2 regions of the Planococcus massiliensis genome follow, and region 2 is predicted to be linked to the other one. Evidence: a T-box and tRNA genes for the amino acid it is inferred to sense, from the RefSeq annotation. Region 2 holds a T-box; the other holds one or more tRNA genes.
What was found. A T-box is a leader RNA that pairs with one kind of tRNA and senses whether it is charged. The one in region 2 lies ahead of leuS (leucine--tRNA ligase), so its partner is inferred to be a tRNA-Leu.
Positions count from the first base shown of each region.

Region 1: it has a tRNA-Leu gene. The T-box ahead of leuS (leucine--tRNA ligase) is inferred to sense a tRNA for this amino acid. The anticodon was not compared.

Region 1 is NZ_CCXS01000001.1:2,427,467-2,430,886, forward strand. It holds gene BN1080_RS12110 (C45 family autoproteolytic acyltransferase/hydrolase) at 1-280, shown strand, start outside; gene BN1080_RS12115 (C45 family autoproteolytic acyltransferase/hydrolase) at 312-1,364, opposite strand; tRNA gene BN1080_RS12120 (tRNA-Leu) at 1,682-1,765, opposite strand; gene BN1080_RS12125 (inorganic phosphate transporter) at 1,894-2,892, opposite strand; gene BN1080_RS12130 (DUF47 domain-containing protein) at 2,908-3,420, opposite strand, start outside.
Region 2 is NZ_CCXS01000001.1:2,204,263-2,207,682, reverse strand. It holds gene BN1080_RS10900 (CoA transferase subunit A) at 1-258, shown strand, start outside; gene BN1080_RS10895 (3-oxoacid CoA-transferase subunit B) at 277-930, shown strand; T-box leader at 976-1,181, shown strand; gene leuS (leucine--tRNA ligase) at 1,225-3,420, shown strand, end outside.

The DNA.
Region 1 (3,420 bases), 220 kb from region 2:
TACCCATTTGAACGAAACAACAGATGCCTACAGTGCTTTTCGAAGACTCAACGACTTGGATCAAGGCGTCTTTTCGGAAAAATACAGCACCGCTTCCGGAACGCTGCATACCGCCTTTTACTTCCCGGAAAGTTTGGAAGTCGGTTTTGCCCTCGGTCCGAATCGCTTGCCGCTCATGTTTGATTTTGATAAATGGCTGCAAGGAGAACGGTTGCTCGCGAAACGCATCAACGGAAAAATCGATACAAAACTGCCGTTTCCGCATATGGCGGAAATGTAAAAAAGCGTCCTGGATGGGACGCTTTTTTGCTTTAAACAAATTGTTTATCAAGGTGGGCAAATCCAATCTCTGTATCGATTTCTCCATACATTTGGGTTTCAGCGAGATCTTCTCCCGCCAGCCATTTTTTGAAATCAAAAATTTCAGGTTCCCGGTTGCCGCCCAGCGCAAACCATGCCTTCAATTCTTTTGGCAAATAGGCAGACGTGTGGATGGTTCCTGCCCAACTTTTATACAGCTTCGAGAACACGCCTTTATCCATATCGTTGAAGAGACGAAAGGCTAAATAGGCGTCTTTTGTTGCAGCCGGTTCTTGCCGGATCGCAGCCAACCGTTCATGCGAATCATTTAAGTAGTTCCGGTTTTCATGCTGCTGGATTTCAAAATGATTGGTGCAGGCCCCGTCTTTCCTTACATTGACAGCTCTTGGGCTCGCTTCAATAATTGATGATTCCCCGCTTACGTCCTGTACTACATAGCTGAAAGAACCACGATGGGGAATTTCTTTTAAAAGCGCTATCGCCTCTTCTACCGTCGAACAGGTCTCCAGCAGGATCCTGCCGATCATGTAGCACACAAACCCGTCTCCCGGCTGTTTCCGGTGCGTGAAATTATACCCCATGGCAAAACCCTTCTCATTCATCCCATCCATGCGCCCGATAATGCGGGACGAAGGGCCAATAAACGCATAGCCTTGGTCATCCGGTTGAAACAGCAGAAAACGCCCTTCATAAGTCTGCGGATGAAAGTCGTAATTCCGGACGAGAAAATCATTCCCGGTCACAATTGAGCAGCCGGATGGCATTGCGTCTATCCGGTACCCGCCAAAATCCCTTAATACTTCTTCGATGGGCAGTTCCAAACTTTCCTGCAGCCCCAGCAGTTCTTCCCAAATGCCCGGAGCAAATTGAAGAAACGCATTTTTTGTCTCATTTACCCCGATTTCAAAGCGTGGCCGTTTCGCTTTCCACTGCTTTCTGCGATTCTCCAATGTAATGGAATTCTTTAACCGTTCTCCCTGCATCTTTCCAAATTCATAATGGCTGCCTCGAAATTGCAAAATGTCGCTATGGATCTGTTTCATCGGCTCCTCCTTCTGCTTTTGAAAACATTTTCTCCCATTATTATATCAAGCAATTATTAGATAAAGACAGGAATTGCCTTCTTTTCTTCTTACTAAAGAAACCTTAAAGGCGGATATGCCTCTAATTCTTCATTTAAAGCACCTTAAAGCTTTAATAATACTTTACCGGAATAATTCTTCCTCCAGAAGCGAAATAACGTCATCGCAAGTTCTATCACGTTTCAACCATCTCTCTTTCTACTTCCGTAAAAAAGCACAAAAAAACACTCCCTGCTTAAAGCAAGAAGTGTTTCGCATCCGCTGAGCGGAACAAAATATACCGGCGGTCGGGGTCGAACCGACACTCCCGTGAAGGAACGGGATTTTGAGTCCCGCGCGTCTGCCAATTCCGCCACGCCGGCTTAATCGAATTGGACAAGATTTATCTTAACATAGCTTTTATTGAATGCACAAGTACTTTTTTGCATTTGTTTTTCCGATTCCAAATAAAAAGAAGGCCTCCTCAAATTTGGAAGGCCTTCTTTTTATTTCACAGGAAGATATTGAGGATCAAGTATATGCCGGCTGCCAGCAACGCTGAGATTGGCATGGTAATGAGCCACGTGATCAACATTGTTTTCGCGGTCCCCCACTTGACGCCTTTTAATCGATGAGATGCCCCTACCCCCATAATGGATGAAGAAATGACATGCGTCGTACTAACCGGCAAATGGATGAACGTGGCACCGAAGATAACAGCTGCACCGGTCAGGTCAGCAGCTACTCCATTGACAGGGCGGATTTTCATAATCTTGCCTCCGACGGTTTTAATGATTCTCCAGCCGCCGATAGACGTTCCCAAAGCCATAGCTGTTGCACATGTCGCTTGAACCCAGAACTGAACATCATCTGACGTTTGATAATTGTTGACAATCAACGCCATTGTGATGATCCCCATTGCTTTTTGGGCATCGTTTGTACCATGTGAAAAAGATTGTAAAGCAGCTGTCGCAATTTGGATCAAACGAAAATTTCGATTCGTTTTAGTTAAATTGTTATTCTTAAATACAATTTTGAAAATGCTGTAAACCAAATACCCCACAGCAAATGCGAGGATCGGCGATAAAATCAGCGCTTGGATAATGGTAAGGAATCCCCCATAATTCAAGGCAGAGAATCCGGCAGCAGCAATCGCAGCCCCAGCAATTGAACCAATCAGTGCATGCGAGGAACTGCTCGGAATGCCATAGTACCAAGTAATCAAGTTCCATACAATCGCCGCGATTAAAGCAGCTAAGATCACAACTGTTCCATTCGTTAACGTGAATGGATCAACAATGTCTTTTGTAATGGTTTTCGCAACACCTGTAAAAGCCAGCGCCCCTACGAAATTCATGGCAGCAGCCAGCATGATTGCGTGGCGCGGTTTTAAAGCTTTTGTGGAAACCGCTGTAGCGATTGAGTTGGCCGTATCATGAAAGCCGTTGATAAAATCGAATATTACAGCAAATACAACAATTAAAACTGTTAATAGCAGAACCATATCCATCGGTCATCTTGCTCCTTAAGCGTTTTTCATAATAATAGATTCGAAGGTATTCGCAACCTTTTGGCAGTGGTCTGCAATTTCTTCAAGTTCTTCATAGATCTCTTTATATTGAATGATGCGGATCGGATCTTTTTCCGTTTGGAACAGATGTTTGATCGCATGGCGTCTCGTCACATCGCATTGAGATTCGTAATCTTTGATTTTAATGGCATGCTCTCGCATAGCGGGCAATTTTTTAGTAGACATTAAATCCACAGCTGTTTCAATTTCAATCGTGCTCATTCGAATTGCTTCTACGAACTCCAGCATAAATTCATCCGCATTTACGATTGAATACATTTCAAACATAGAGGCAGTATGGTCAAGGCCGTCCAGCACATCATCCATCGTCATCGCAAGAGCTAGAATGTCCTCGCGTTCAATGGGCGTTATAAACGCTTGGTTCAGATCCTGGATTACTGTATGCACATAATTATCGCCTTTTGTTTCATAATCTTTCATCGTATTGGAGAAAATCTTCAAATCGCT
Region 2 (3,420 bases):
GCGCTCCGTGCCGATTTCGCATTAGTGCGTGCGCACAAAGCGGATAAGATGGGGAATCTCGTCTACAACAAAACGGCACAGAATTTCAACCCGTTGGCAGCAGCCGCTGGAAAAATCACGATTGCAGAAGTCGAAGAAATCGTCGAAACCGGCGACATCGACCCGAACCACGTGCAAACACCGAGCATTTATGTGCAAGGTTTATTGCAGGCGAAACAGGAAAAACGCATTGAACGGCTAACGACCCGTTCGGTCTAAGAAAGGATGTGTGCAGCGATGGATAAAAACCAAGTAAGAGAAAGAATTGCGAGACGTGCAGAAAAAGAGATCAACGACGGGGACTACGTAAACTTAGGGATTGGCATGCCGACATTGGTGGCGAATTTCATCTCCGACAATAAAAGCGTCGTGCTCCAGTCGGAAAATGGATTGCTCGGCATCGGGCCTTATCCGACAGAAAATGAAGTGGATCCTGATTTAATCAATGCCGGAAAAGAAACCGTGACAACGATCAAAGGCTCCTCTTTTTTCACTAGTGCTGAATCGTTTGCCATGATCCGCGGCGGCCATATTGACGTAGCGATCTTAGGCGGAATGGAAGTTGCTGAAAATGGGGACTTGGCCAACTGGATGATCCCCGGGAAAATGATCAAAGGCATGGGGGGCGCGATGGACCTGGTGCACGGCGCCAAAAAAGTCATCGTCATCATGGACCATGTGTCGAAAGACGGCTCCCCGAAAATCAAAAAACAGTGCGATTTGCCGCTGACAGGCAAAGGCGTGGTCAACAAAATCATCACGGATCGTGCCGTCATCGAAGTGACGCCGGACGGTTTGGTGCTGACGGAAGTGTTTGAAGGCTTCAGCGTCCAGGATATCATTGATTCGACGGATGCTCCGCTGAATACCGAGAACGTGAAAGTGTCCTGAGCTATTGCCAAAAAACGGCGGTTCCGCTAAAATAAAGGGTAATAACCTATGACAGTGAAGAGGATCAGTAAATTGTTTTCATTCTGTAGAGAGCCGGCGGGTGGTGCAAGCCGGTGTCTGGAGCAATTGAACTCGCCTTGGAGTCCGTGTATGTGAAACCAAGTAAGATACACCGTTTTCCGCGTTAAGGAATCAAGTTGAGCGAGCAATCGCTAATTTGGGTGGTACCGCGGGAGACTCCCGTCCCTTATGAAGATGAGGGGCGGGAGTTTTTATTTTGAGGAGGAATTTGAGATGACATTCAAGCACAAGACAGTCGAGAAGAAATGGCAGAAGTTCTGGGAACAGAACAAAACGTTCAAAATGGAAACCGATTTTGATAAACCGAAATTCTACGCATTGGACATGTTCCCGTATCCATCTGGAGCTGGACTCCATGTGGGCCATCCGGAAGGCTACACGGCAACGGATATTTTGAGCCGCGTGAAACGCATGCAGGGCTATAACGTTCTTCATCCGATGGGCTGGGATGCATTCGGCCTTCCGGCAGAACAATACGCACTCGACACAGGGAACGATCCGGCGGAATTTACGGCGAAGAATATTGAAACGTTCAAACGCCAAATTCAGGAACTTGGATTTTCGTATGACTGGGACCGCGAAGTCAACACGACCGATCCGTCTTACTATAAATGGACGCAATGGATTTTTATCCAGCTTTACAATAAAGGCTTGGCGTATGTAGATGAAGTGGCCGTGAACTGGTGTCCGGCGCTTGGCACTGTTCTGGCCAACGAAGAAGTGGTCGACGGCGTTTCTGAACGCGGAGGGCATCCGGTTGAACGCCGCCCAATGCGCCAATGGGTGCTGCGCATCACGGAATATGCGGACCGTTTGCTGGAAGATTTGGAAGAGCTGGACTGGCCGGACAGCTTGAAAGATATGCAGCGCAACTGGATCGGGAAATCTGAAGGAGCGGAATTGGAGTTTAAGGTAGAAGGTACGGAGCACTCATTCCGCGCATTTACCACACGTCCGGATACGATTTTCGGTGCCACTTATGCGGTTCTTGCACCGGAGCATAAATTGGTCGCTTCCATCACGACAGCAGACCAAAAAGCGGCAGTTGAAAAATACATCGATGATGTGAAAACGAAGAGCGATTTGGAACGCACCGATTTGGCGAAATCGAAATCCGGTGTGTTCACAGGATCTTACGCAATCAACCCGGTCAGCGGCGAAAAAATGCCAATCTGGATTGCGGACTACGTGCTTGCGACTTACGGAACAGGTGCCATCATGGCGGTACCTGCGCATGACGAACGCGACTATGAATTTGCGAAGCAATTCGACTTGCCGATCGTCGAAGTGGTATCCGGCGGAAACGTCGAAGAAGAAGCCTATGCAGGCGACGGCGAATTGATCAATTCGGACTTCTTGAACGGCTTGAACAAAAAAGAAGCCATCGCCAAAGCCATTTCTTGGCTTGAAGAACACGGCGTCGGCGAGAAGAAAATTACGTATCGCCTTCGTGACTGGCTGTTCAGCCGCCAGCGCTATTGGGGTGAGCCGATTCCAATCATTCACTGGGAAGATGGCACCATGACGCCGGTCGATGAAAAAGACTTGCCACTGATGCTGCCGGTAACGACGGATATCAAACCGAGCGGAACAGGCGAATCGCCGCTTGCGAATATTTCGGAATGGGTCAATGTTGTCCATCCGGAAACCGGCATGAAGGGCCGCCGCGAAACAAACACAATGCCGCAATGGGCAGGAAGCTGCTGGTATTACTTGCGCTATATCGATCCGACAAACGACGAAATGCTAGCTGATCCGGAATTGTTGAAACACTGGCTTCCGGTTGATGTTTACATCGGCGGAGCGGAACATGCCGTCCTTCATTTATTGTATGCGCGCTTCTGGCATAAAGTGCTTTACGATCTTGGCGTCGTTCCGACGAAAGAGCCGTTCCAGAAACTGTTCAACCAAGGAATGATCCTGGGAGAAGGCAATGAAAAAATGTCGAAATCCAAAGGCAATGTGGTCAACCCGGACCAGATCATCGAAAGCCACGGAGCAGATACGCTTCGCCTTTACGAAATGTTCATGGGGCCGCTGGAAGCTTCGATTGCTTGGTCAACAAACGGACTTGACGGTGCACGCCGCTTCCTGGACCGTGTATGGCGTTTGTTCATCGATGAAGAAAGAGATGCATTGAGCGCGAAAATCGTGGATGCAAACGACGGCAAACTGGAAAAAGTCTATCACCAAACCGTGAAGAAAGTAACGGAAGACTTTGAAGGGCTTCGTTTCAATACCGGGATTTCGCAAATGATGGTCTTCATCAACGAAGGCTATAAGGCTGACGCGATTCCAAAAGAATACGTTGAAGGCTTTGTGAAATTGTTGTCGCCAGTCGCTCCGCACGTAGCAGAAGAGCTATGGGAGAAATTGGGCCATACCGAAACGGTGACGTATGAAGCGTGG